3 regions of the Bradyrhizobium sp. AZCC 1578 genome follow, and region 2 is predicted to be linked to each of the others. Evidence: predicted binding sites of a transcription regulator. Region 2 holds the regulator's gene; each other region holds the start of a gene.
What was found. The regulator PhoB, encoded in region 2, activates phosphate uptake and scavenging genes when phosphate is short. The targets are predictions, from matches to a motif close to TGTCATNNANCTGTCAT.
Positions count from the first base shown of each region.

Region 1 (6,108 bases), 2.0 Mb from region 2:
AGGCAAGATCAAGAATCTCGACACGCTAAAGGCGGAACTGCCTGTCATCGGCAAGCAGTGCAGCGGCTGTCACGAGACATACCGGATCAAGAAGGGCTGATCGCATTCCAACTTTGAGCATGATCTTCTCGAAGAACCGCTACACATTTTTCCGGATCAGGCTGTGACCTCAAAAAGGGCGGACGCCGCGAAGCGTCCGCCCTTTTGTGTTACCCTTGTTTCTTGTTTACTCGCGTTCGAACCTACCTACTTCGTCACCAAATTTACTTGGTGACTTGATTTATTTGGTCACCTGGCCGCGGATTTCACCGCCCGGATTGGCTGCGGTGTGAATGTTGACGTAGTACTTGCCGGCCACTAGGTCTGCGGCCTGCGCATCGGTCAGCGTCGCGCTGCCTTCGACCGGGCTCGACGTCGCATTGGGAATGGCGACCGCAACACCGGCATTCTTGCCGGCTTCGGCGGGACCGTGGAAATGTGCGGCGGTCGCTGGGCCGGACAGGCCGGAATAGCTCAACTTCCAGCTCAGCTTCTTGCTGGCGGGATCGTAGTCGATGTCGGCGGTGCCCTTGGCGGTGCTGGTGTTGGGCGGCACCTGGGACTTGCCGTCGAGTGTCGCCTTCATCTTGTCGGCAGACGCGGATCCGGCAAAAGCAATCGCTGCCCCCAACGCAAGCGTGACAAGCATGGTCTTGTTCGACATGGTGTTTCTCCCTGTGGACGTCAAAACGGCGATGTCAGCCTCAAAACAACGCCGTTGCGAATTTATTCCCGAGATGCAGACAAAGGCTCGAAATTTCGCAGAAGCCTATGGCGCAAAGTGCGTCCATACTGGTTGTTGAGTTTAGGACTCCCTGACAACGGATCAGTGAATGCTGCGACGAATTCTCCTTGGCTTGATTTTGGCTGGCGTCGCCGGCGCCGGTGTTTTCTGGTGGCTCACGATCCCGGCGGTGGTTGCCCCAGCCTCGCTTCCTCCCCGCACGCCGAACCTTGCCAATGGCGTTGCAACGTTCAATGCCGGAGGCTGTTCCTCCTGCCATGCCGTTCCCAACCAGCCCGATCGGTTGAAACTGGGCGGCGGGCTCGCAATGCCGTCTCCGTTCGGGACGTTTTACGTTCCCAACATCTCGTCAGATCCCACCTATGGTATTGGCCGCTGGAGCGAGGCTGATTTCGTGGCGGCGGTGCTCAGGGGGACGTCGCCGGACGGCGTGCATTATTTTCCGGCCTTTCCATATACGTCGTACCAGAACGCTTCCGTCGATGACGTTCGCGATCTCTTTGCCTATCTGAAGACGCTTGCGCCGGTGGCCGGCAAGACGCGCGATCACGACGTTCCGTTTCCATTCAACATCCGCCGCAACATCGGCGTCTGGAAATGGTTGTTCATGGACAGAAAGCCTCACATAGCCGACGCCTCACATTCGGCGTCGTGGAATCGCGGGGCTTACCTCGTCAACGGTATGGGTCATTGCGCCGAGTGCCACAGCCCGCGCAACTTCCTCGGCGGTATCGTCCAGGCGCAACGCTTCGCCGGCGGACCTAATCCGGAAGGAGAGGGCTGGGTACCCAACATCACCCAGAAACGATTGGAGGAGTGGAGCGCGAAGGATATCGCCTACTTCCTCGAAACCGGGCAAACGCCCGATGGCGACAGCGCAGGCGGATCGATGGTCCGCGTGATCAAGAACACCTCGCAATTGCCGCCGGAAGATCGCGATGCCATCGCGGAGTATGTCAAGTCGCTGGCGCCGGTTGAGGGACCGCCGCGGCCGAAGAAAGCGAAAGAAGGCTGAGAGCTCTTACGTGAGACGCGAGTTCGCGCGTCGTCAGGGCGTCACGGCTGCGGTGATCGGTTGGCGCCGCTCCGGCAAGGTCGGCACGATCGACAGCGGCTTACGCGGCACGGGCGGCGTGGCGGCTTTGGTCCGCTTCAAATCCGTGGAGCGCTTGGTCAAAGCGACGTCACCGAGTGTGCGATCGAAATCGCCCACCCGATACAGCACGCCGCCGCGATCGAAATAGGCGGCTGCGAAGCGCGGATAATATTGGACCCCGAGATTGTACGTGGCGAAGGCCGGGACCGGCTCGAAGCGGCCGAGCGGCGCGGCGCGGGCTTCCTTTGCGGCGGGTGCCGTGGCAGCGATGGGGGCCACGCTGCCGGTTGAAAGTTCTTCTTCGCGCTGGGCACGGGATCCGTCCTGCGCGGTAGCGTCGGGCTGCAGCGCGGCAACCTGCTGCACGCCATCTGCGATTTCTGCGGCGCCCGGCGGTTTTGAAAACAATCCGAACACCGTGTAGCCGCCGACCAGCACCGCGGAAATGACCGTTGCCGCCATCGTGTTGGAGGCGACCTTTCGTACGGTCTCGTATGTCTGGATTGCCTTGGTGGCCGGCGGCTGCAGCGCAATGGCGAGCAACTGATCGTAGGTCGCGCGCTGCTCGGTGTCGGTCAGGATGTCATAGGCGCGCATGAGTTCCCTGAACCTCAGCGCAGCATCGGGATCGTCGGGATTGATATCGGGATGAGTCGCCTTCGCGGCCTTGCGGAATGCCTTCCGCAATTCCTCGGCGTCATCACTCGGAAGCGCTCCGAGCAAATCGTACAGCGTCCCCATGGTGGTACTCGCGACCGTTTCCCCCTCGGACCGTCCCCGCCGCGGAACTTCCGATTGACGACGCCCTAGATAATCAAAAATATCAAGGCGGTAGCATGATCCCCTTATGGCAAAAGCATGCCATGGTTAACGTCGTTAACCATCCATTGCGGTGGGGCGCTCAATTGGCGTGGCAGGCGGGCAGGGCTGGCAGCTCCTCCATCACAGGCGGACCTATCGGCCGCGCCAGGGACGCGGCCTTGGGGAGGCAGGCCGATGCCTAACCCGAGCCGAACGCCTTGAAGGTGATGATGGTGTGGGTGTCCTGGATCCCTGGAATCACCTGCACCTTCTCGTTGACGAAATGGCCGATGTCGGTGTCCTTATCGACGTAGAACTTGACCAGCAGATCGTAGTCACCGGCAGTGGAATAGATCTCCGAAGCGATCTCGGCCTCCGCGAGCGCATTGGCGACGGCATAGGATTGGCCGAGTTTGCATTTGAACTGGACAAAGAAGGGAACCATCGCTGTCGTCTCCGAATTAGTTGGTCCCAATAGGCCAAAAACCGCCGATAATGGCAAGCCAGCTTGCTGCCCATGCCATGGCGCGGTAGGACATTACATGGCCTTCAACCGACGACTTGCACGAGGCTTGCGATGACGGCGCCGATCGCGCTGACCATCGCCGGCTCCGATTCCTCTGGCGGCGCCGGTATCCAGGCCGACCTGAAGACGTTTGCCTCGCTCAGCGTCTACGGCGCCTCCGTGATCACGGCGCTGACGGCACAGAATACCGAAGGCGTCAGCGGCATCCATCAGATGCCGGCGGAGTTCGTGACCGCGCAGATCGATGCGGTGTTTTCCGATCTCGACGTCGGAGCGGTCAAGATCGGCATGGTGGCGCAGCCATCGATTATCGACGCCATCGTCGCCGGCCTCAAGCGCTGGTCGCCGAAGCATGTTGTGCTCGATCCCGTGATGGTCGCAACCTCCGGCGACCGGCTGCTGGCTGCCGAAGCGGTCGAGGCGCTGCGGACAAAACTCATTCCGTTAGCTTCGGTCATTACGCCCAATTTGCCTGAGGCCGCCGCGCTGCTCGACGAACCGGTGGCTGCGGGTGAGGCCGCCGTCGCAAGCCAAGGCAGGCGATTGCTGGCCATGGGCTGCAAGGCGGTGCTGATCAAGGGCGGCCACGGGGAGGGCGCCGAGTGCATCGACTATCTGATCGGCACGAGCGGCACCATCGCGCTGGCCGCGCCGCGCATTGCGACGAAAAATACCCATGGCACCGGCTGCTCATTGTCCTCGGCGATTGCAGCGGAACTCGCGAAGGGCGCGGGCATGGAAACCGCCGTGCGTAACGCCAAGGCGTGGGTCAGCGCTGCGATTGCGGCGGCAGATCGCTTCAGCGTCGGCCGCGGTCACGGCCCGATCCACCATTTTCATAAGTTTTATTAGCTGCCGTCCTTGTCTGGTGCGCAATCGCGCAGGGACTTTTTGCGCCGCGGCGCATCCGTTGAATTACGGGGATGGTTAATCTTCCACGATAATTGACCCTGTTGATGATGGGTTAATGCGCGATTGCGCACGAGGCAGAGACAACGTCGAGAAGTTGCCTCTCCAATGTCGCTTGTCTGTCGCATCGCGCTGCTATCCGCAAGTTGTGGGGCACGGCATTGATTCTCGCGGGAATATCGCGGCGTGAACAGTCATCGCCCTGTCACAGAAATCTGTCAGGGGACAGGTATGGGTAGTGACTCCTTGAGTGAAGAGAGCCCCGAACGGCGCTTTCGTACCTTGTTCATCTCCGACGTCCATCTCGGCGCCCGCGGCTCGCAAGCCGACCGTTTGCTGGACTTCCTCAAAAGCCACGACGCCGACACCATCTATCTCGTCGGCGATATCGTCGATGGCTGGGCGCTGAAGTCGAGCTGGTACTGGCCGCAATCGCACAACGACTTCGTGCAGAAGATGCTGCGCAAGGCGCGCAAGGGCGCCAAGGTCATCTACGTGCCGGGCAATCACGACGAGTTCCTGCGCAACTATTACGGCACGCATTTCGGCGGCATCGACGTGGTGGAAAACACCATTCATACCGGCGTCGATGGCCAACGCTATCTCGTCATCCACGGCGATATCTTCGATCTCGTGGTGCAGAACGCGCGCTGGCTCGCCCATCTCGGCGACAAGGCCTACGACTTCGCCATTCAGATGAATCGCCTCGTCAACTTCTTCCGCCGCATGTTCGGCGTGCCGTATTGGTCGCTGTCGCAATGGGCGAAGCTGAAGGTCAAGAACGCCGTGAACTACATCGGCGCGTTTGAACAGACGCTGGCCGGCGAGGCGCGACGTCACGGCGCCGACGGCGTGATCTGCGGCCACATTCACTATGCCACCATCCGCGACGAGCACGGCATCCGCTACATGAATTGCGGCGACTGGGTGGAAAGCTGCACCGCGCTCGCCGAGCACGAGGACGGCCGGTTCGAGATCATCACCTGGACCGATCCGCAGCGAAGGGCGGCGCCAGTTCCCCGCGTCGCGGCGCGCGCCGCATGACGCATATCCTGGTCGCGACCGATGCGTGGCATCCCCAGGTCAACGGGGTAGTACGCACGCTGACCGCGATGACGGAGGCGGCCACGGGGCTTGGCGTCGAGGTGAGCTTTCTGACGCCGCAATCATTTCGCACCTTTGCGATGCCGAGCTATCCCGACCTGCGGCTGGCTCTGCCGCTTCCCGGCAAGATCGCGCAACTGATCGAAGCGGCAAGGCCCGACAGCATACATATCGCGACCGAGGGGCCAATCGGGCTGTTGGTGCGGCGCTATTGCCGCAAGCGCGGCTTGCCGTTCACCACGAGCTTTCACACCCGGTTTCCGGAATATGTGTCGGCGCGCTCGCCGATTCCGGAATCCTGGGTTTGGTGGGCGCTACGTGCCTTCCACCGGCCGAGCCGGGCGGTAATGGCGGCGACGCCGGCGCTGGCGGCTGAGCTGCGCCTGCGTGGCTTTCGTAACGTGGTACTGTGGTCACGCGGCGTCGATACCTCGCTGTTCCATCCGCGCAGCGCCGATCTCTGCCTGCCGATGCCTGTATATCTCAGCGTCGGCCGTGTCGCGGTAGAGAAGAATCTCGAAGCCTTCCTCGATCTCGATCTGCCCGGCACCAAGCTCATCGTCGGCGATGGGCCGGCCCGGATGGCGCTGGAGCGCAAATATCCTAACGCCGTGTTCCTCGGCGCGCGGCATGGCGAGGAACTGGCCGAAATCTATGCGGCGGCCAATGTTTTCGTCTTTCCCAGCAAGACCGACACGTTTGGCTTGGTGCTGCTGGAGGCGCTGGCCAGCGGTCTGCCGGTTGCGGCTTTTCCAGTCAACGGTCCCCGCGACGTGATCGGCTCGGCGCCGGTTGGCGTGCTGAACGAGGATTTGCGCGCGGCCTGCCTGGAGGCGCTGCAGATTTCGCGGAAAGAATGCGTGGAATTTGCTGCCGCCCATAGCTGGC
Region 1 covers NZ_JAZHRZ010000001.1:1,457,546-1,463,653, reverse strand. Annotated here, with positions in the region: gene V1290_RS07515 (c-type cytochrome) at 1-100, shown strand, start outside; gene V1290_RS07510 (CHRD domain-containing protein) at 281-703, opposite strand; gene V1290_RS07505 (c-type cytochrome) at 873-1,799, shown strand; gene V1290_RS07500 (J domain-containing protein) at 1,833-2,621, opposite strand; gene V1290_RS07495 (Lrp/AsnC ligand binding domain-containing protein) at 2,881-3,126, opposite strand; gene thiD (bifunctional hydroxymethylpyrimidine kinase/phosphomethylpyrimidine kinase) at 3,259-4,059, shown strand; gene V1290_RS07485 (UDP-2,3-diacylglucosamine diphosphatase) at 4,348-5,160, shown strand; gene V1290_RS07480 (glycosyltransferase family 4 protein) at 5,157-6,108, shown strand, end outside.
Region 1: the regulator PhoB is predicted to act here: its motif matches at 4,309-4,325, upstream of V1290_RS07485 (UDP-2,3-diacylglucosamine diphosphatase).

Region 2 (6,108 bases):
TTCTCGTCGCGCAACGCATTGACGAGATCGCCCGACGGCACCACGGCCTTGACGCCGACCAGAAGCCCCTCGCCGCGAACTTCCGACAGCACGGCGGGATAGCGATCGACGACGGAGGCCATTTTCTGTTTCAACAGCAGCGACATCTTCTGCACGTGATCGAAGAAGCCCGGCTCCAGCATCACGTCGAGCACGGCATTGGCGGCTGCGATCGCCAGCGGATTGCCGCCGAAGGTCGAGCCGTGCGAGCCCGGCGTCATGCCGCTTGCGGCTTCCGCCGTCGCCAGCACCGCGCCGATCGGGAAGCCGCCGCCCAACGCTTTGGCCAGCGACATCACATCCGGTGTCACGCCGACGCGCTTATAGGCGAAGAGATCGCCGGTGCGGCCCATGCCGGTCTGCACCTCGTCGAACGCGAGCAACAGGCCCTTCTCGTCGCAGAGCTGGCGCAGCGCCTTGAAGAAAGACTGCGGCGCCGAGCGCACGCCGCCCTCGCCCTGCACCGGCTCGATCAGGATCCCCGCGGTCTGCGGGCCGATCGCTTTCTTGACCGCTTCGAGATCGCCATGCGGCACCTGGTCGAAACCGTCCATCGGCGGCCCAAAGCCTTCGAGATATTTGGCGGAGCCGGTTGCTGCGAGCGTGCCCAGGGTGCGGCCGTGGAATGCGCCCTCGAAGGTGACGAGACGATAGCGCTCGGGATGGCCCTTGGAGAATTGATAGCGGCGCACGACCTTGATCACGCCTTCCATCGCCTCGGCGCCGGAATTGCAGAAGAACACGAGGTCGGCAAAGCTCTGCTCGCAAAGCCGCGCGGCGAGCTTCTCGCCATCCGGCGACTTGAACAGGTTCGACATGTGCCAGAGTTTCGTCGACTGCTCCTGCAGCGCCGCGATCAGGTGCGGATGGCAGTGACCGAGCGCATTCACCGCGACGCCCGAGGTGAAGTCCAAATAGCGCTCGCCATTGGTGGCGGTCAGCCAGCAGCCCTCGCCGCGTTCGAAGCCGAGATCGACCCTGGCGAAGACCGGGAGCAGATGCGACGTGGCACTATTGGTCATGGCAATCACTGAGGTTTGAGACCTGCCTTTGAGACCTGCCGCGGGCGTGCATTGGCGCGAACGCGGCAACAGCCGGTCTTGCGAAAACGAAACGTGCCGCCTCTTAAGGGCGGCACGTGAGAGGCATTCTATGTGGGCGTGGGGCGCTGTCAACACGCCACGGAGCCGCCTTTCCTGCAGTGCAAGATGCTGAAATCCGTAAGATTGCGGTGTGGTGGAAAACACGCAGTGAAATGCCTAGATGTCAGAACATGTGGACGTTCGGGCCCGGACTCTTGCGCCCGAGTCACGCCATATTGTAGCGTTTGGGCTGTCGGGTACGACATCTCGTGCGGCAGTTCTGATCCCTAAGAGTCCATTTTGTGCAGGCGTAAACGTTCGGCGCGGTTAGCGCGTCCGGCGAGGGCTAAGGGATTCTGACCGCAGGGATTTTTGAGACGAATGACTCGCCAGCGCTGCCCCCGATTGGCCGGCGCGATGCGAAGGGAAGATTACGATGACGGTTTTGACCTGGTCCGACGATCGCGTCGAACAGCTTAAGAAGCTCTGGGAAGCCGGATTGTCGGCGAGCCAGATCGCCGCGGAACTCGGGAATGTGACGCGAAACGCCGTAATCGGCAAAGTGCACCGGCTGGGCCTTTCCGGCCGTGCCAAGAGCCCCTCCTCGGCCGCCCCGCGGCAGCGCAAGGCACGCCCCGCCCAGCCGATGATGCGGGTGTCGCGCCCGGTCTCGCGCGGCAACACCGCGCTGGCACACGCCTTCGAAGTCGAGATGGAGCCGGATCCGATCGCCTTCGACAACGTCGTGCCGATGAGCCAGCGGCTGTCGCTGCTCGAACTGAACGAGGCCACCTGCCACTGGCCGGTCGGCGATCCCTCGAGCCCGGAATTCTTCTTCTGCGGCGGCAAGGCGCTCACCGGCCTGCCCTATTGCGCCCACCACTCGCGCATCGCCTACCAGCCCGCCGCCGATCGGCGGAGGCAGCAGCCGAAGCAGACGCGGTAAGGGGCGCGCGCCGCTATCTCAACGATGTCGTCCCTGCGAATGCAGGGACCCATAACCACAAGTGCAGGTGGTTATGCTGAGCTGGAGCTCCAGCGCATTTCAACAATCGAGATTGGCGGTTATGGGTCCTCGCGTTTCGCGGGGATGACGGAATAGAGGCGAGAACCCCTCAACTTGTCGTCCCTGCGAACGCACTAGTGGATGCACACATGTTGCAGTGCGATTCAGGCTTCATATGCAATTTTAGAATCGAAGATGCGAGCTCATCGAAATTTTGGAATCGAGGCTGGCGTTTTCGCGCAAGATCGGAATCCAGCGCTTCGGTGGGGTGGAGAGCGCGCGCAGCAAAACTACGTCGCAACACTTGAGAAGTGCAAAAACCCTTGGCTTTTCATGAGTATTTGCGGCGCAACAAGTGTGCATGCCCTAGTGCGAACGCAGGGACCCATAACCACAGGTGTCTGTGGTTACGCTGAGCTGGAGCTCCAGCACGTTTCAACAATCGAGATTGGTGGTTATGGGTCCCCGCGTTCGCGGGGACGACCGAGAAGTTCGCGAGGACGGCAACGGAGCGTTACGGCTCCACCTTCGCAAACCGGTCATCCAGCGCGTAACCTGCGCCGCGGACGGTGCGGATCGGATCCTGCTCGCGGCCGGGGTTGAGCAGTTTGCGCAAGCGGCCGATATGGACGTCGACGGTGCGCTCGTCGATATAGATGTCGCGGCCCCAGACGCTATCGAGCAACTGCTCGCGGCTGAAGACGCGGCCGGGGTGCTCGAGGAAAAATTCGAGCAGGCGATACTCGGTCGGGCCGAGATCGATCTGGCGGCCTGAGCGCGCGACGCGGCGCTTTTCGCGATCGAGTTCGATATCGCCATAGGTCAGCACGGTGGCGAGCCGCTCGGGGCTCGCCCGCCGCAGCAGGCCCTTTACGCGCGCCAGCAGTTCCGGCACCGAGAACGGCTTGACGATGTAATCGTCGGCGCCGGTCGCAAGCCCCCGCACCCGCTCGCTCTCCTCCCCGCGCGCGGTCAGCATGATGATCGGCAATTGCTTGGTTTCGGGGCGCGCTCTCAAACGGCGGCACAGCTCGATGCCGGAGAGGCCCGGCAGCATCCAGTCGAGCACGACGAGATCGGGCACGCGCTCCTTCAGCCGCGTATCCGCATCGTCGCCGCGGCCGACGGTCTCGACCTCATAGCCTTCAGCGTCGAGGTTGTAGCGCAACAGCGTGGTCAACGCTTCCTCGTCCTCGACCACCATAATGCGCGCGCTCATTCTGCTTTCCTCAAGTGTTGGAGACGGTCGTGGCAAACGTCGTCATGTCGCCCTTCGGGCGCTTGTCGAGCATCTGCTGACCCTCGATCATGTAGAACACGGTTTCGGCGATGTTGGTTGCGTGGTCGCCGATCCGCTCGATATTCTTGGCGCAGAACATCAGGTGGATGCAGAACGAGATGTTGCGCGGATCCTCCATCATGTAGGTGAGGAGTTCGCGGAACAGCGAGGTGCAGATGGCGTCGACTTCTTCGTCGCCCTTCCACACCGCCATCGCCGCCGGCAGATCGTGCGCGGCATAGGCGTCCAGCACCGACTTGACCTGCGATTGTACCAGATCGGTCATGTGCTCGAGGCCGCGCATCAGTTTCAGCGGCTGGAAATCGTTCTCCAGCGCCGCGACGCGCTTGCCCATGTTCTTGGCGAGGTCGCCGATCCGCTCCAGATCGGTGGCAACCCGCATCGCGCCGACGATCTCGCGCAGATCGATCGCCATCGGCTGGCGGCGGGCGATGGTCAGCACCGCGCGCTCCTCGATCAGATGCTGCAGGCGGTCGATCTCGACGTCGGTGGCGACGACGTGCTTGCCGAGCGCGACGTCGCGGCGGACCAGCGCGTCGACGGATTCGGTGATCATGCGCTCAGCAAGGCCGCCCATCTCGGCGACCAGACGCGTCAATTCCTGGAGGTCGCTGTCAAACGCCTTGGCGGTGTGCTCAGAAGCCATCTGTTATCTCCTTAACCAAACCGCCCCGTGATGTAGTCCTGGGTACGTCGATCGCGCGGCGAGGTGAAAATCTTGTTGGTGTCGTCGAATTCGACCAGCTCGCCGAGATACATGAAGGCGGTCTTGTCCGAGACGCGCGCCGCCTGCTGCATATTATGGGTGACGATGGCGATGGTGTAGTCCTCTGCCAGTTCCTGGATCAGTTCCTCGATCTTGGCGGTCGAGATCGGATCGAGCGCCGAGCAGGGCTCGTCGAACAGGATCACCTCGGGCCTGACCGCAACGGTGCGCGCGATGCAGAGCCGCTGCTGCTGGCCGCCGGACAGCGAGAGGCCGCTTGCATTGAGCTTGTCCTTGACCTCGTTCCACAGGGCGCCGCCGCGCAGCGCCTTCTCGACCCGGCCGTCCATCTCCGACTTGGAGATCTTCTCGTAGAGACGGATACCGAAGGCGATGTTCTCGTAGATCGTCATCGGGAACGGCGTCGGCTTCTGGAACACCATGCCGACGCGGGCCCGCAGCAGATTGAGATCGAGCTTGGGGTCGAGGACGTTGGTCTGGTCGAGCAAGAGCTGACCGGTGGCGCGCTGACCAGGATAGAGATCGTACATCCGGTTGAATATCCGCAGCAACGTGGATTTGCCGCAGCCGGACGGGCCGATAAAGGCGGTGACGCGGTGGGTGCCGAGCGTCAGGTTGATGTTCTTCAGCGCATGGTGCTCGCCATAGTAGAAGTTCAGACTGCGCGCGGTCACCTTCGGCGCAGCCTCGGGCAGCGTCGCCTGCGGAACGGGCCCGCTCGCGTTACTCACGGATACGGAGAGATCGGTCATTTGGATGTCCTCTCGGCGCCAAGGATGCGCGCGCCAATATTCAGGGCCAACACGGTGAGCGTGATCAGAAGCGCCCCGCTCCAGGCGAGCTGCTTCCAGTAGACGTAGGGGCTCTGCACGAAGTTGTTGATGGTGACCGGCAGGTTCGCCATCGTCTTGGTCAGGTCCAGGCTGAAGAACTGGTTGGACAGCGCGGTGAACAATAGCGGCGCGGTTTCGCCGGCGACACGGGCGGTGGCCAGCAGGACGCCGGTGATAAGGCCGGCGCGCGCGGCGCGGTAGGCGATCCGGCGGATCACCAGCGAGCGCGGCAGGCCGAGCGCAGACGCCGCCTCGCGCAGGGGATTGGGCACCAGCCCCAGCATGTCCTCGGTGGTGCGGACCACCACGGGAATCACGATCACGGCGAGCGCCAGGCAGCCGGCAAAGGCCGAGAAGCCGCCCATTGGCACCACGATCGCGCCGTAGATGAACAGGCCGATGATGATCGACGGCGCGCTCAACAGAATATCGTTGATGAAGCGGATCACCGAGGTGAGCTTGTCGTGCTTGCCGTATTCGGCGAGATAGGTTCCGGCAAAAAGGCCGAGCGGCGCACCGATGCCGACCCCGATCACGGTCATCATGATCGAGCCGATGATGGCGTTGCGCAGGCCGCCATCGGTCGAACCGGGCGGCGGCGTATCCTGGGTGAAGACGGCGAGGTTGAGGCCGGCGAGGCCGTTATAGAACAGCGTGAACAGGATCAGTGCCAGCCAGGTCACGCCGAACGCTGCAGCGCCCAGGCACAGGAACTTGACGATGACATTCTTGCGGCGGCGGGAGACGTAAATCGGGTTCATGTCAGTTCCCCGCCTTCTTTTCCAGCCGCATCAGCATCAGCCGCGCGGCAGCAAGAACGAAGAACGTCAGAATGAACAGGAGCAGGCCGAGCAGGATCAGGCCGGACTGGTGCAACCCGTCGCTTTCGGCGAATTCGGATGCGATCGCGGCCGAGATCGTGGTGCCGGGCGCAAAGATCGAGGACTGGATCTTGAACGAATTGCCGATGATGAAGGTCACCGCCATGGTCTCGCCCAGCGCACGGCCGAGCGCCAGCATGATGCCGCCGATCACGCCGACGCGGGTGTAGGGGATGACGACGTTGCGAACGACTTCCCAGTTGGTACACCCCACCCCATAGGCGGCCTCTTTGAGCACCG
Region 2 covers NZ_JAZHRZ010000001.1:3,419,792-3,425,899, forward strand. Annotated here, with positions in the region: gene V1290_RS16305 (aspartate aminotransferase family protein) at 1-1,061, opposite strand, end outside; gene V1290_RS16310 (GcrA family cell cycle regulator) at 1,558-2,067, shown strand; gene phoB (phosphate regulon transcriptional regulator PhoB) at 2,642-3,346, opposite strand; gene phoU (phosphate signaling complex protein PhoU) at 3,357-4,073, opposite strand; gene pstB (phosphate ABC transporter ATP-binding protein PstB) at 4,085-4,906, opposite strand; gene pstA (phosphate ABC transporter permease PstA) at 4,903-5,748, opposite strand; gene pstC (phosphate ABC transporter permease subunit PstC) at 5,750-6,108, opposite strand, start outside.

Region 3 (6,108 bases), 3.7 Mb from region 2:
ATTGCGCCGCTCGCCCTTGGCCTTGACCTGCCCTGCCAGATTGATGGCGCCGCCGAACAGCAGGAGCTTCTCGGTCAGCGTGGTTTTGCCGGCGTCCGGATGGGAGATGATCGCAAATGTGCGCCGCCGCGCGACTTCAGCTGATAGCGGCGAGCGGGACGGCGATTCGGCTGTAACGGCAATGTCGGACATGAGGCTCGAGCGTTTGGCAGGGAAAACCGCGCTGATCAAGCCTCATTTGGTGGTTGCGAGGGCTCCTGGCCAGTCCCATATCGGCAGCGGAAGGACGGCCTTCCAATTTTGCAGCTCATCCGCGGGGACGACCCTGCCTGGTTCGGAGGGTTGTCATGGCCTGGATCGTGTTGTTCGTCGCCGGTCTCATGGAAGTGGGTTGGGCGATCGGCCTCAAATATACCGAGGGTTTCACGCGACTTGTTCCATCCGTCCTGACGCTCGCCTGCATGGCAGGGAGCATCGTCCTGCTCGGCCTTGCCTTGAAAGCGCTTCCGATCGGAACCGCCTACGCGGTATGGACCGGCATCGGCGCGGTCGGAACGGCCATCCTGGGCATCGCGCTGTTCGGCGAACCCGCGACCGCCGCCCGCCTCGCCTGCATCGGACTGATCGTGGCCGGCATCGTCGGGCTTAAACTCGTCACCGGATCAGCGTAGCAACAGCACGGCCCAATAGGTCAGCGCCGCGATAATCGCCGACGCCGGAATGGTGATCACCCAGGCATACACGATCGAACTCGCGACGTTCCAGCGCACCGCCGAGACCCGCCGCGCCGCGCCGACGCCGACGATGGAGCCAGTAATGGTGTGGGTCGTGGATACGGGAACCCCGAGATAGGTCGCCATGAACAGGGTCGCAGCTCCACCGGTTTCGGCGCAAAAGCCCTGCATCGGCGTCAATTTCGTGATCCGCAATCCCATGGTGCGGACGATCCGCCAGCCCCCCATCAACGTGCCGAGCCCCATCGCCGCCTGGCAGGAAATCACGACCCAGAACGGGATGGCAAAATCCGCCCCGAGGTGGCCTTGCGAATACAAAAGCACCGCGATGATGCCCATGGTCTTTTGCGCGTCGTTGCCGCCATGGCCGAGCGAATAGAGCGATGCCGAGACGAATTGCAGGATGCGGAAGGCGCGGTCCACCGCAAACGGCGTCGAGCGCACCGACAGCCAGGACACGATCGCAACCAGCACCAGCGCTAGCAGAAACCCGACCAGCGGCGACAACACGATCGCCAGCAGCGTTTTTGACAGGCCGCTCCAGACCGCCGCGGAAATCCCGGCCTTGGCCACGCCTGCGCCGACCAATCCGCCGATCAACGCGTGCGAACTCGAGGATGGAATGCCGAGCCCCCAGGTAATCAGGTTCCAGACAATGGCCCCGACCAGCGCAGCGAAGATCACAGCCGCATCGACGACGTCGGGCTCGATGATCCCCTTGCCGATCGTGTTGGCGACATGCAGCCCGAAGACGAGAAAGGCGATGAAATTGAAGAAAGCCGCCCAGAACACCGCATAATGCGGGCGCAGCACGCGAGTCGACACGATCGTCGCGATCGAATTGGCGGCGTCGTGCAGGCCGTTGAGGAAATCGAACAGCAGTGCGACCGCGATCAGGAAGATCAGAATCGGTAGGCCAAGCGTGGCGTCCACTGAATTGGCCCTGCCCTATACCTGTTCGATCACGATCGAGTTGATCTCGTTGGCGACGTCGTCGAAGCGATCGGATACTTTTTCGAGATGCTTGTAGATCTCGGCGCCGACGACGAAGTCCATCGAATTGCCGTTGCGGTGCTTGAGAAACAGTTCCTTCAAGCCGATGTCGTGAAGATCGTCGATACGGCCCTCCAGCTTTCCGATTTCCTCGGTGATGGCGGTCAGCATCGCGACGTTGTTGCCGATCGACTGCATCAGCGGGATCGCGCGGCTGACGAGATTGGCGCACTCGACCAACAGCGTGGCTATTTCGCGCATCGGAGGCTCGAACGTTCGGACCTCGAACAGCACCACCGCCTTCGCGGTCTGCTGCATCTGGTCGATCGCGTCGTCCATCGACGTGATCAGATTCTTGATGTCGCCGCGGTCGAACGGGGTAATGAAGGTGCGGCGGACCGCGGTCAGGACCTCGCGGGTGATTCCGTCGGCGTCGTGTTCGAACTGATTGACTCGCTGGCAGAATACCGGCGTCTCGTCGCCGCCGCGCATCATGTCCTGCAACGCCAGCGCGCCCTGCACGACCGTCTGGGCGTGGCGGGCAAATAGGTCAAAAAACCGCTCCTCTTTGGGCAAAAAGGCACGAAACCAGCGCAGCATGGGTATTTTTTCCGTCGTTCAGAAACAGCCGCGGAGCGCGCTGTCACAAAACTGTCATAGATCATTCGAGGGAAAAGCGCGCGACGTCCGGCCCCAGGAACCGGGTCATCCACCACTTTGTGGAGCCGAAAAACTGCGCCCAAACCGCCGTTTTTAGAGGGATCGGCGGAAATAATGCGCGATCTCGCCGATGATGCCTCGGCGGAACGTCAACACGCAGGCCACGAAGATGACGCCCTGGATCACCGTCACCCATTGGCCGAAGCCGGCCAGATATTGCTGCATGGCAATGATAACGAAGGCCCCAACGACCGGACCGAACACCGTGCCGAGGCCGCCGACCAGCGTCATCAGCACGATTTCACCCGACATCGTCCAGTGCACGTCGGTGAGGGAGGCGTTCTGCGCCACGAACACCTTCAGCGAACCCGCAAAGCCCGCAATCGTTCCGGAGAGGATGAAAGCGAGCAGCTTGTACTGGTCAGTCTTGTAGCCCAGCGAGATCGCGCGCGGCTCGTTTTCGCGAATGGCTTTCAAGACCTCGCCGAACGGCGAGTTGATGGTGCGGTAGATCAGGAGGAAGCCGCCGAGGAATCCGGCAAGCACCACGTAGTAAAGCACCGTGGGCTTGGCGAGATTGAATATTCCAAACAGATAGCCCTGCGGAATACCCTGGATGCCGTCCTCGCCATGCGTGAACGGTGCCTGCAGATAGATGAAATACAGGAGCTGCGAGAGCGCCAGCGTGATCATCGAAAAGTAGATGCCCTGGCGACGGATCGAGATGAAGCCGGTGACGACGGAAAGCGCGGCGGCGCCGGCGACACCGACCAGAATTCCGACTTCCGGCGTTACACCCCAGACCTTGAGCGCATGCGCCGAGCAGTAGCCCGCGGTCCCCAGAAACATGGCGTGGCCGAACGACAGCAGGCCGCCATAGCCGATCAGGAGGTTGAAAGCGCAAGCAAGCAGCGCGAAGCACAGCGCCTGCATCACGAAGAACGGATAGATGCCCGTCAGGGGTACGAGCCCCAGCAGCACCGCCATCCCGGCGAACACGATCATTTCGTCGCGCATCGCTTGCGGCGTTATCGGCAGTGTGTCGTCAGTCAATGTGCTCATGTCAGGCAGCCCGTCCAGTCAGTCCCGTTGGCTTCAGCAGCAACACCAGCACCATCAGGACGAACACCACGGTGTTGGAAGCTTCGGGATAAAAATACTTGGTCAGTCCCTCGATTACGCCGAGCGCAAATCCGGTGATGATCGATCCCATGATCGATCCCATACCGCCAATCACCACCACCGCGAACACGACGATGATCAGGTCCGCGCCCATCAATGGCCGGACCTGGTTGATCGGCGCGGACAATACGCCGGCCAGCGCCGCCAAGCCGACGCCGAGGCCGTAGGTCAGCGTGATCATCCGCGGCACGTTGATGCCGAATGCGCGTACCAGGGTTGGGTTTTCAGTCGCCGCACGCAGATTGGCGCCGAGCCGGGTCTTCTCGATCAGGAACCAGGTCGCAAGGCACACCACGAGCGAGAAGACGACGACCCAGCCGCGGTAGATCGGCAGGAACATGAATCCGAGATTCATGCCGCCCTGTAATCCGCGGAACCCGCCGACCTCCGGATAATCAGGAATCGCGTACGGCAGGCCGGACGAGCCGAAGTAATTCTGGAACACGCCCTGCACGATCAGCGCGATGCCGAACGTCAACAACAGCCCGTAGAGGTGGTCGAGACCGGCCAGCCATTGCAGCATGGTCCGTTCGAGGATCATGCCGAAGATGCCGACGACAATCGGCGCGATGATCAGGGCCCACCAGTATCCAATCCCCGTGAGATGCAGCAGAAAATATGCGCAGAACGCGCCCATCATGTAGAGCGCGCCATGGGCGAAATTGATGATGTTGAGCATGCCGAAGATCACGGCGAGCCCGAGACTGAGCAGCGCGTAGAATGATCCGTTGATCAATCCCACCAAAAGCTGGGCGTAGAGAGCTTGCATCGGTTTCGCACTCAATCTCGTTATGATGCGGGTTAGCTTGGGCCGCGAGAGAAGGCCCGCCGGCATGACGCCGACGGGCCATCGTTGTTACTTCTTTACCAGCGGACAGGCGCTTTCCGAAAGCGGCCGGAAGGCCTGCTCGCCGGGAGTGGTGCCGATCAGCTTGTAATAGTCCCACGGCCCCTTGGATTCGGAGGGTTTCTTGACCTCGAACAGGTAGGCCGGATGAAGCTTGCGGCCGTCGGGGCGGATCGTGCCCTTGCCGAACAGCGGATCATCGGTGGGCGTTTCCTTCATTTTCGCCACCACCTTGACGCCATCGTGCGGATTGCCGCCCATTGCATCGATCGTCTTGAAATAGTGGATCAGGCCCGAATACACCCCGGCCTGCACCATCGACGGCATCGCCTTGTTCTTCATCCGCTCGGAGAAACGCTTCGAAAACGCGCGGGTGCCGTCGTTCAGATCCCAGTAGAAGGTTTCCGTGAAGTTCAGGCCCTGAGCCACCTTGAGGCCGAGGGAGTGGACGTCGTTGATGAACAGCAGCAGTCCCGCGAGCTTCTGCCCGCCCGAGACGATGCCGAACTCTGCAGCCTGCTTGATGGTATTGGTGGTGTCGCCGCCGGCGTTTGCCATGCCGATGATCTTGGCCTTGGACGCCTGTGCCTGCAGCAGGAACGAGGAGAAGTCCGACGAATTCAGGGGGTGCCTGACGGTGCCGATAACCTTGCCGCCCGACTTGACGACGACCGCGGAAGTGTCGCGTTCCAGCGCGTGGCCGAACGCGTAATCCGCAGTCAGGAAGTACCAGGTATCGCCACCGGCCTTCACCAGCGCCTGGCCGGTAGAGTTGGCGAGCATGTAGGTGTCGTAGACCCAGTGAATCGTGTTCGGCGAACACTGCGTATTGGTGAGATCCGACGTCGCCGCGCCGGTATTGATCATGATGGCGTTCTTTTCCTTCACCAGATTGTTGACCGCCAGCGCCACGCCGGAGTTCAGCACATCCACGAAGATATCGACCTTGTCGACGTCGATCCATTGACGGGCGACGGTGGTGCCGATGTCGGGCTTGTTCTGGTGGTCGGCGGAGACGATGTCGATCTTCCAGCCCTTGGCCGCAAGGCCGGAATCCTCGACCGCCATCTGGGCGGCGACCGTCGAGCCGGCGCCGCCAAGGTCAGAGTAAAGTCCGGAATTGTCGGTGAGCACGCCGATCTTGACCGTCTTGTCTTGCGCCACGGCGCTGCCTGCGGCAAGTGCCAGAGCGGTGCCGAGGAAGAGCGCTGAAATCCGATGTTTCATAGTATCTCCATTATTCCAGAGTGCAGCAAAGTACCGATTAAACGCCGAGATAGGTGTGGAGCTTGTCCATATTGGCCGACAACTCCGAATTCGCAAAACCGTCAATGACCTTACCGTGCTCGACGATGTAGTAGCGGTCGGCCACCGTGGAGGCGAAGCGGAAATTCTGTTCGACGAGCAGGATGGTAAAGCCTTCCGACTTCAGCCGAGCGATGGTGTGACCGATCTGCTGGATGATGACGGGCGCCAAACCTTCGGTCGGCTCGTCCAGCATCAGAAACCGTGCGCCGGTGCGCAGGATTCTTGCGATCGCTAGCATTTGCTGCTCGCCGCCCGAAAGCTTGGTGCCCTGGCTGTTGAGGCGCTCTTTCAGGTTCGGAAACAATTCGAAGATCTGGTCGAGCGACAGCCCGCCACTGCGCACGATCGGCGGCAGCAGCAGGTTTTCGCGCACGTCGAGGCTTG
Region 3 covers NZ_JAZHRZ010000001.1:7,158,993-7,165,100, reverse strand. Annotated here, with positions in the region: gene V1290_RS34080 (peptide chain release factor 3) at 1-192, opposite strand, end outside; gene sugE (quaternary ammonium compound efflux SMR transporter SugE) at 348-671, shown strand; gene V1290_RS34070 (inorganic phosphate transporter) at 663-1,667, opposite strand; gene V1290_RS34065 (DUF47 domain-containing protein) at 1,683-2,327, opposite strand; gene V1290_RS34060 (branched-chain amino acid ABC transporter permease) at 2,481-3,449, opposite strand; gene V1290_RS34055 (branched-chain amino acid ABC transporter permease) at 3,451-4,338, opposite strand; gene V1290_RS34050 (ABC transporter substrate-binding protein) at 4,426-5,643, opposite strand; gene V1290_RS34045 (ABC transporter ATP-binding protein) at 5,681-6,108, opposite strand, start outside.
Region 3: the regulator PhoB is predicted to act here: its motif matches at 2,369-2,385, upstream of V1290_RS34065 (DUF47 domain-containing protein).